4 regions of the Pseudoalteromonas sp. H103 genome follow, and region 4 is predicted to be linked to each of the others. Evidence: predicted binding sites of a transcription regulator. Region 4 holds the regulator's gene; each other region holds the start of a gene.

Region 1 (2,209 bases), on a different contig from region 4:
AAGACTTCTATCAACAATACTATGATTCTCAAACTCTTTATTAGGCGTATTTACTTTTGTAGCTTTGCATTCATTATCTAGTGGCTCATTTTTATGTAAATCTGTTTCATAAGCTATATCAGCTTGCTCCATGCATTTTGCAGAGCCCGCATAAGGCTGAGCAGCACAGCCAGTTAAAAATATACACAGCGATAATAAAGCTAAAAACGCTTTCATAATAAATCCTATTTTACGCACCTTCTGCCTTATATTATAGCTACAAGGTTGCTTATTTAGTCGGCTATCAAAACAAGTAGGTCAATAAAAAACACACCTACTTCATCAAAAAAAGTATCCTCTTTAGCATTCTTTTTTAATTGAGCACTTATACATTCATTATAAACTTCTGAGCTTGTTTGAGAGCCATTTGGCTCATTTATTTCTGCTTCTTTTATGCATAAGCTTCGATCAGAATACGGGGCTGTACTACATGCACTTAACAATGCACACAGTAGCAGTGCTGTAGTGAAGGTTTTTATATTCATCCTTAAACAATCCTATTAATTAAAGTTTTATAAATCACATATATAAAACGACTATGTAAAACCTGTACCTAAATAACGCTAACACTTTATCACTCCACTAAAATATACAACCAGTAAATATTTGTAAGGTTCTGTAGAGCTAAAACCTGAAAATATTGCATAAGCGTGCTTGTAAAACTTACAGGCTGCATACTCCCATGAGCAAACGAACAAATATAAACCTATTAAATTCAAAAAGTTAAATCATGGCATTTAGCTTGCTTCAATATTTGTAAGCAATTAAAGAGCAAGTAAAGGATTAGTTATGAATATATTTGAAGCGCTACGTCACGATCATGATAAACAACGTAAATTGGTAGATGCACTTATTCAAACGCATGGCGATACAACTGAGCGCCACAAGCTAATGGACGAGCTTAAAACAGAATTAGAAGATCACGCTAAATTTGAAGAGCGTTATTTTTATAATCCACTTATGTTTGATGATTTAACGCACGAAAAGGCACGCCACAGCGTAGCAGAGCATCATGAAATTGATGAGTTAATTGAACAACTTGAAGATACCGAAATGAGCTCGTCTGCTTGGTTAATTGCGGCTAAAAAACTGCACCATTTAGTACATCACCATTTAAGTGAAGAAGAACATGAAGTATTTCAATTAGCGGGTAAAGCTTTGACCGAAGGGCAAAAAGAGAGCCTTGCTGAGCAGTACAACGATGCAATGCATTAAAACCGACTTCCATACACTCCCTTGTGTACTTATTGGTTATAAGCCTTATGGCTTATAACCATTTTTTTGCTTTAAATAAAGATTATTTAACAGTAAATTTTACGTCTTGGTCACGTAATAGATAAAGCGCAAAACATGCTGCCCACATTGGCCACGCAGTAAAAAATAATAAGTTGTTAAAGCCATCTATATACTGGTTGTAAGATGAAAGCGTTGATAGACCGTGCATTACAAAAATAATACCGTATGTAAGGCGTTTTTTAATACCCGCCATAAATGCTAAAACCAAAACAAGTTGTACAGCACCTATAACGTAAGCAATTATATCGGTAGAACCACTAATACCATAAAAATGCTCAAAAATACGTGCGCTATGTCCAGGGTTAACAAACTTATCGAATGTCCACATAACCATTACAATAAACACACCTACACGCAGAGATAAAAGTGACCACTGCAAACGATTTTGCACATCAGAACTGATTGAACCTGTCATAAAAATTCCCTAAAAAATATTAATAAACGTTAAGGTAAGCTAGACCGTATAAGTTAATTTTTATTTCAAAAAACAGTAATTATTTTTATTAACGGTACGTTTGAGCATTTATTTATAAATGTTAGGCCGTGTCGTACATGCTTTATAGAAGTATACTATGCTTAAAAAAATGATAAAAAGCAGCCATTTACAGAAACGATAAATTAAAGGTACTTAAGTACTACTTTTAAAATAATTGTTTGGGCTTATGTTCTAAAAAACAAAAAGAAGCACAATTTTATTGAAAGTTATTTTTATAGCCTTCGGTCTTTATCGCCAACAACATTTTAACCGTAGAGAGAAAACGTTTGAAACACGCATATTTAGCACTATCCCTAGCCACTATATTAAATACACCATTAATAGCATTTGCAGCTGAAGAACCAAAAGCAACAACTAAAAGCGCAATTGAACATATTG
Region 2 (2,209 bases), on a different contig from region 4:
TGGTAGATGCTAAAGGTAATTATTTACAAGCCTTTCCAGTTGATTCATCAACAGGTGATACTACCTCTGTGAGTTTAAGTACAACTAACCCAGTACAAATTCCGGATTCGTCGGGTTCTCCTCGAGCAACAGAAAATGTATATCTATCTTTTAACTTGGATGCAACTGCAGATCCAACGGGTATAGATTTTGACCCTACATCAAATGGTACGTACAACTCTTCAACATCAACAACTGTATATGATTCATTAGGTGAGCCACATATTTTACAATACTTCTTTGTTAAAGAAGAAGATGCGGCTTCTGGTGGCACAGACAACAGCTGGGAAGTATATGCCACTCTTGATGGTAAAGTAGTTGATGGTACAACGGGCGCAGAACAAACTACAACGCCATATACACCTATCACTACACTAGGTTTCGACTCAAGCGGTTTGCCGTCTACAACAGACGGTGTAGCGAACACGAACTTAACAACGTTTGACGAAATAAACCTACCAGCAGGTGCAGGCACTGGGCTATCTACCATGCTTGATAACGGTGCAACATTTCCTAGCACAGGTATTGAGCTGAACTGGCGTGATGAAAATAACACAGCTGGTCGTATTCCTACTCAGTACTCGAGTGGTTTTGAAGTAAAAGCACTTGATCAAGATGGCTCAACAGTAGGTCGTTTAGCGGGGATCGATATTGGCACCGATGGTAAACTTGTTGCTTCATACAGTAATGGCGATTCAACTTACCTAGGTCAAGTTGCTATGGTTCGCTTCCCTAATTCACAAGGTTTATCGCAAGTAGGCGATACAAGTTGGAAGCAAAGTATTGACTCTGGAGAGCCTGTTGCAGGTGAAGCAGGATCAGGTACTTTTGGTAGTATTAACTCCTCTGCACTTGAGCAATCAAATACAAATTTGACAAACGAACTTGTAGATTTGATTACAGCCCAACGAAATTATCAGGCCAACTCACGTGCGCTTGAAGTTAACTCAACCATTCAGCAAAGCATTTTGCAGATTCGATAAGTTAAATTTAATTCAAATAGGCTGCATTTTTGCAGCCTTTTTTATGATCTCCTGTATAAAACCTTCCTGTTTATTGCGTCAATTTTAATCTGGCATCTATTTTGCATTTATCAACTCAGAGATTTTTATGTGAGTCGATACTATGGACAAAATGGTCTACATTGCCGCCTCTGGCGCTAAGCAAAGCCTGCAGGGGCTTGCGCTTAAAGCCAATAATTTGGCGAATGCAAATACAACTGGCTTTAAAGCTGACTTTGCTCAGGCGCGCTCTATGCAAGCGTTTGGCGAAGGTTTGCCGACACGTGTATTTTCAATGCAAGAGCGCCCAGGCTCAAACATGGTATCGGGTGGCATAATACAAACCGGACGCGATTTAGATATTGCGATGAGCGATAACGCTTGGCTTGCAGTACAAGATGCATCGGGCAACGAAGCTTACACAAAAGTAGGTACGCTTAATATCACAGCGCAAGGCATGTTAGTAACAAGTCATGGTCGTCAAGTAATTGGCGAGGGTGGCCCTGTTATTTTACCTGTACCGGTCGAAAAAATTGGTTTTAGTGAAGATGGTGCCATTCAAGTACGCCCGCAGGGTGCACCGGCTAACTTCTTAGAAGAAGTGGACACGCTAAGAGTTGTAGAAGCTAACAGCTCGCAACTTGAAAAAGGTAACGATGGTTTATTTAGGCCTGTAGTAGGGCAAGCTGTTGATACCTCTGCAAATGTAAAAGTATTAAGTGGTTCGCTTGAAATGTCTAATGTGAACCCTGTTCACGAAATGGTCGACATGATAAGTCACCAGCGTCAATTTGAATTACAAGTAAAACTAATGAAAACAGCTGAAGAAATTGACGAACGTCAAGATCAGCTCATGCGCATAGTTTAACTTTAAAATGAGGGCATAATTATGAATCCAGCATTGTGGATCAGTAAAACAGGGCTAGACGCTCAACAAACCGATATATCGGTTATTTCAAATAACCTAGCGAATGCCAGCACTGTAGGTTACAAAAAAAGCCGCGCTATATTTGAAGACTTACTCTATCAAAATATTAATCAGCCGGGTGGTCGTTCATCGCAAGATACCGAAATGCCGTCAGGTTTAATGTTAGGTGCGGGTGCTAAGGTGGTTGCCAACCAAAAAGAGTTTACTCAAGGTAATATGTTAACTACCGAGAACTCTTTAG
Region 3 (2,209 bases), on a different contig from region 4:
ATTAAATCACCCTGATTTACCCGTATTGATGATGACCGCTTATGCAACAATTGATGATGCAGTAGAGGCTATGCGCTTAGGGGCTATTGATTACATGGCAAAACCATTTGCCCCCGAAGTGCTGCTAAATATGGTGAGCCGTTACCTACCTGAAAAACCTAAAGACACTGATGGCCCCATTGTTGCCGATCCAACGAGTATTCAACTCCTAGAGCTGGCAAGTAAAGTTGCGCGCTCTGATGCAAGTGTTATGGTGCTTGGCCCTAGTGGCTCAGGTAAAGAAGTATTAGCACGCTATATTCATGATAAATCAAACCGCTGCAATGAGCCTTTTGTAGCAATTAATTGTGCGGCAATACCTGAAAATATGCTTGAAGCAACCTTGTTTGGCTATGAAAAAGGCGCCTTTACAGGTGCTATTCAAGCGTGTCCTGGTAAATTTGAACAAGCACAAGGCGGCACTATTTTGCTTGATGAAATAACCGAAATGGATTTAGGCCTACAGGCTAAATTATTACGCGTTTTGCAAGAGCGCGAAGTAGAGCGTTTAGGTGGTCGTAAAACAATTCAGTTAAATGTACGTGTACTTGCAACAAGTAACCGCGACTTAAAAGAAGCAGTGGCAGATAATCAGTTTCGAGAAGATTTATATTACAGATTAAATGTGTTTCCGCTTATGTGGCGCCCTTTGTGCGAGCGCCCTGGTGATATAATTGTGTTAGCTAAACACTTAATAGATCGCCACATAGCTAAAAGCAAAGAGCCAATGGCGTATTTAGATAGCGTGGCCGAGCAAAAGTTACTTGCGCATGCGTGGCCTGGCAATGTGCGCGAACTTGATAACGTGATTCAACGTGCACTTATACTGCGAAGTGGCGATACAATAAATGAGCATGCAATTTTTATTGAAAATTTAGCACCGAGCAACTTTGTTATTCCACAGCCTGAAAAAAGTGAAACAGTAGAGAAAAAGTCGTTGAGTAACGCTTATTACGATCAGAAAAGTGCTGATGTAATTCCTCAACAAGATTTGCCAACACCAGATACCGGCAGCTATAAAGACGAACTAAAAGATAAAGAGCATCGAATAATTTTAGAAACGTTAGCGCGTTGCCAAGGTAAGCGAAAAGACGTAGCCGAAACACTCGGTATTAGTCCGCGCACTTTACGTTATAAATTAGCGCAAATGCGCGACTTAGGTATTTCACTTCCAGCATAGCTTCCTATAAACCCTAAATTCGTACTGCGAATTTAGGGTTGTCAAAACTCTGACTCACCAATCTAAGTGTTAACCGTATGTATTTAAAGGGTTATTTATTTGGCATGCTTTGTGCTTTATTACCTTTAAGAGTTAACTGCACCGTCAGAGAAAAATTATGAAAATTCAAAACAGCGCTGTATTTCAAGAAATGCAATCAATGGCCTTAGAAGCTGGCCGCAGTAATCAAGCAAATAAGCTGCCTACTCAGGTTCAATCACCTTCAAGCGCACAGTTTGGCGATATGTTAAGTAATGCATTAAATACAGTGCATGAGCTACAACAAGACACTGGCCAAAAAGTAAAAGCAGTTGAAATGGGCGATCGCAGTGTATCGCTAGCCGATGCAATGATTGCTTCGCAAAAATCATCAGTAGCATTTGAAGCAACAGTACAGGTTCGTAATAAACTTGTAGAAGCTTACAAAGAAATTATGAACATGCCTGTTTAACTAGGTAGTGGAGAATTATTGTGGCGCAATCTAATCAATCTACAGACCTTGCACTTGCTGGTGGCACACTCGAGCAAAGCGATGGCGATAGTCAACAAGAGCAAAAATCGGGCTATTTAAGTGCGTTAAATGGTGTTGATGTATTACGCCAAGTTACGCTTGTTATTGCATTAGCGATTTGTTTAGCTATCGCTATTTTTGTGATTATATGGGCTCGCCAGCCAGATATGCGTCCGTTAGGTAAAATGCCTACAGAAGAGCTTATTCAAACGCTTGATTTTTTAGATGCACAAAAAATTGAATACCAACTAGACGGAAATGTCGTATCGGTTGATGAAAGCGAATACCAAAATATTAAACTACTAATGGCACGCGAAGGGCTAGAGCAAGGGCCTACATCGGGTAGCGATATTATTATGCAAGATATGGGCTTTGGTGTAAGCCAACGCTTAGAGCGTGAACGTTTAAAGCATGGCCGAGAGCAGCAACTTGCGCGTACC
Region 4 (2,209 bases):
CATTGTTTATATGATCAGAATGCCTTTCTAGCTTTGCAAATTTATTATTTACGTAGTCTCTTAATGAATCAGTAACATCTACATGACGACCAGTTAAGTTTAGTTGCATAAGCGTTTTCCTCTTTGTTTTGCGTCTTATATCAAACTCTTTCGTTGATTAGACGGTGGAATAGCCAGAGATTCGCGGTATTTTGCGATTGTGCGTCTAGCTACTTTAATTCCTTGCTCAGCCAATATATCCGCAATTTTACTATCACTCAATGGTTTTGCTGAGTTTTCTGCGGCAATCAGTTTTTTAATCAAAGCACGTATTGCTGTAGATGAACACTCACCACCATTTTCGGTGCTTACGTGGCTTGAGAAAAAGTATTTAAGCTCAAATATACCACGTGGCGTGTGCATATACTTTTGAGTAGTTACACGCGAAATAGTCGACTCGTGCATTTCTACCATTTCAGCAACATCGTTTAAAACCATAGGTTTCATGGCTTCTGGACCGTGTTCAAAAAAGCCCTGTTGTTGCTTAACAATACAATTAGTTACTTTTAGTAGTGTGTCGTTTCTACTCTCTAGGCTCTTTATAAACCATTTAGCTTCTTGTAAATGAGAGCGAATAAATTGACTGTCACCACTAGATTTAACTGTTCGTGACATAGCTGCATATTGGCTATTAACACGTATCTTAGGCATGCTATCTGGGTTTAGCTCAACTACCCAACGGCCTTTTATTTTTTTAACTGATACATCGGGGATCACATACTCTGATTCTTCCCTTACAATAGTATCTGCTGGCTTAGGGTTTAGAGTGTGAATTAACGTCATTACTTCTTTAAGCTCGTCTTCTTTGAGCTTAGTTTTCTTCATTAATGTACGATAGTCGCGAGCCGCTAATAGGTCAATATGATCGGTTAAAATCATCTTTGTTTCATTGATAAAAGGCGTATCTTTATCAAACTGATTTAGCTGAATACACAAACACTCTTGTAAGCTACGAGCTGCTATACCCACCGGATCAAACAACTGAATACGTTTTAAAACGGCTTCTATTTCATCAAGTTCAACTTCGCCTTCGTCGTCGTTCTCTTGATTAAAGCTTTCTAAAATATCTTCACAGCTTAGCGTTAATATACCTGAGTCATCGACTGCTTCAACAATCGCTATTGCAATTGCTTCATCAGTAGGGCTAAACGGCGTGAGCTGTAATTGCCACATTAGGTATTCGTGAAGAGTTTCGGTTGAAGCACCTTGATAAATAGACTCATCTTCTGGCATAGGGCCTGATGATGAAGCAGGAGCTGCGCTCATGTACTCATCCCAGCTTACATCCATAGCCATTTCGTCACTTACGGTGTCTTTAGTAAGTGCTTCACCACTGTCTTGCTCGTACTCGCTTGGTTTTTCGTCGGCATTAGCACTTACGGTTAATTCATCGTTATCTGCTTTTTGCTCGTTTTTGCCAGCTGATTCTTCCGTGTAATCTTGTTCATCTACTTCTAGAAGCGGATTGCTATCAAGCGCTTCTTGTATTTCTTGCTGGAGATCCAATGTACTGAGTTGCAACAAACGAATTGCTTGTTGCAGTTGTGGAGTCATTGTAAGTTGCTGGCCCATGCGCAGCTGTAATGATTGCCTCATGTATCTCTAACAATCCTTTTATGTTGTTATAATTAATACTAGCAGATGCTTAAAGACATGGCGTAAATGTTACAGCCTAAATTGCTCGCCTAAATAAACATCGCGTACCGTTTTGTCATTTAATACGTGCTCTGGTGTACCAGAAGCGATTAACTCTCCATGAGAAACAATGTAGGCTTTTTCACAAACATCAAGGGTTTCTCTTACGTTATGATCGGTAATTAATACACCAATCCCACGATTTTTAAGATGTTCTATTATTTTCTTTATATCTAACACCGATATAGGGTCTACACCTGCAAAGGGTTCGTCGAGCAATATAAATTTAGGATTAGCAGCTAGTGCGCGTGCAATTTCTACGCGGCGTCGCTCACCACCCGATAAAGCCATACCTTGGCTGTCTCGAATATGTTGAATACTAAATTCATCTAACAAGTTGTTAAGCGTATCTTCTCTTGCTTTTTTGTTAAGCTCTTTACGCGTTTCTAAAATAGCCATTAAATTTTGATAAACGGTAAGTTTTCTAAAAATTGATGACTCTTGTGGTAAGTAGCCTATGCCTAATCTAGCACGA

The links. The regulator sigma-54, encoded in region 4, starts transcription at its own class of promoters, with help from an activator protein. The targets are predictions, from matches to a motif close to GTTGGCACGNNNNTNGNNT.
Region 1: a site for sigma-54 is predicted at 769-787, ahead of ATS74_RS16405 (hemerythrin domain-containing protein). Genes of this name have one in related genera too.
Region 2: a site for sigma-54 is predicted at 1,111-1,129, ahead of ATS74_RS09060 (flagellar basal body rod protein FlgF). Genes of this name have one in related genera too.
Region 3: a site for sigma-54 is predicted at 1,318-1,336, ahead of fliE (flagellar hook-basal body complex protein FliE). Genes of this name have one in related genera too.

Annotation. Positions count from the first base shown of each region.
Region 1 is NZ_LOFG01000018.1:177,471-179,679, forward strand. It holds gene ATS74_RS16395 (hypothetical protein) at 1-216, opposite strand, end outside; gene ATS74_RS16400 (hypothetical protein) at 273-524, opposite strand; gene ATS74_RS16405 (hemerythrin domain-containing protein) at 829-1,254, shown strand; gene ATS74_RS16410 (hypothetical protein) at 1,337-1,750, opposite strand; gene ATS74_RS16415 (TonB-dependent receptor) at 2,098-2,209, shown strand, end outside.
Region 2 is NZ_LOFG01000012.1:380,793-383,001, reverse strand. It holds gene flgE (flagellar hook protein FlgE) at 1-1,022, shown strand, start outside; gene ATS74_RS09060 (flagellar basal body rod protein FlgF) at 1,165-1,908, shown strand; gene flgG (flagellar basal-body rod protein FlgG) at 1,930-2,209, shown strand, end outside.
Region 3 is NZ_LOFG01000012.1:361,391-363,599, reverse strand. It holds gene ATS74_RS08980 (sigma-54-dependent transcriptional regulator) at 1-1,219, shown strand, start outside; gene fliE (flagellar hook-basal body complex protein FliE) at 1,377-1,709, shown strand; gene fliF (flagellar basal-body MS-ring/collar protein FliF) at 1,730-2,209, shown strand, end outside.
Region 4 is NZ_LOFG01000001.1:72,037-74,245, forward strand. It holds gene hpf (ribosome hibernation promoting factor) at 1-109, opposite strand, end outside; gene ATS74_RS00390 (RNA polymerase factor sigma-54) at 136-1,635, opposite strand; gene lptB (LPS export ABC transporter ATP-binding protein) at 1,705-2,209, opposite strand, start outside.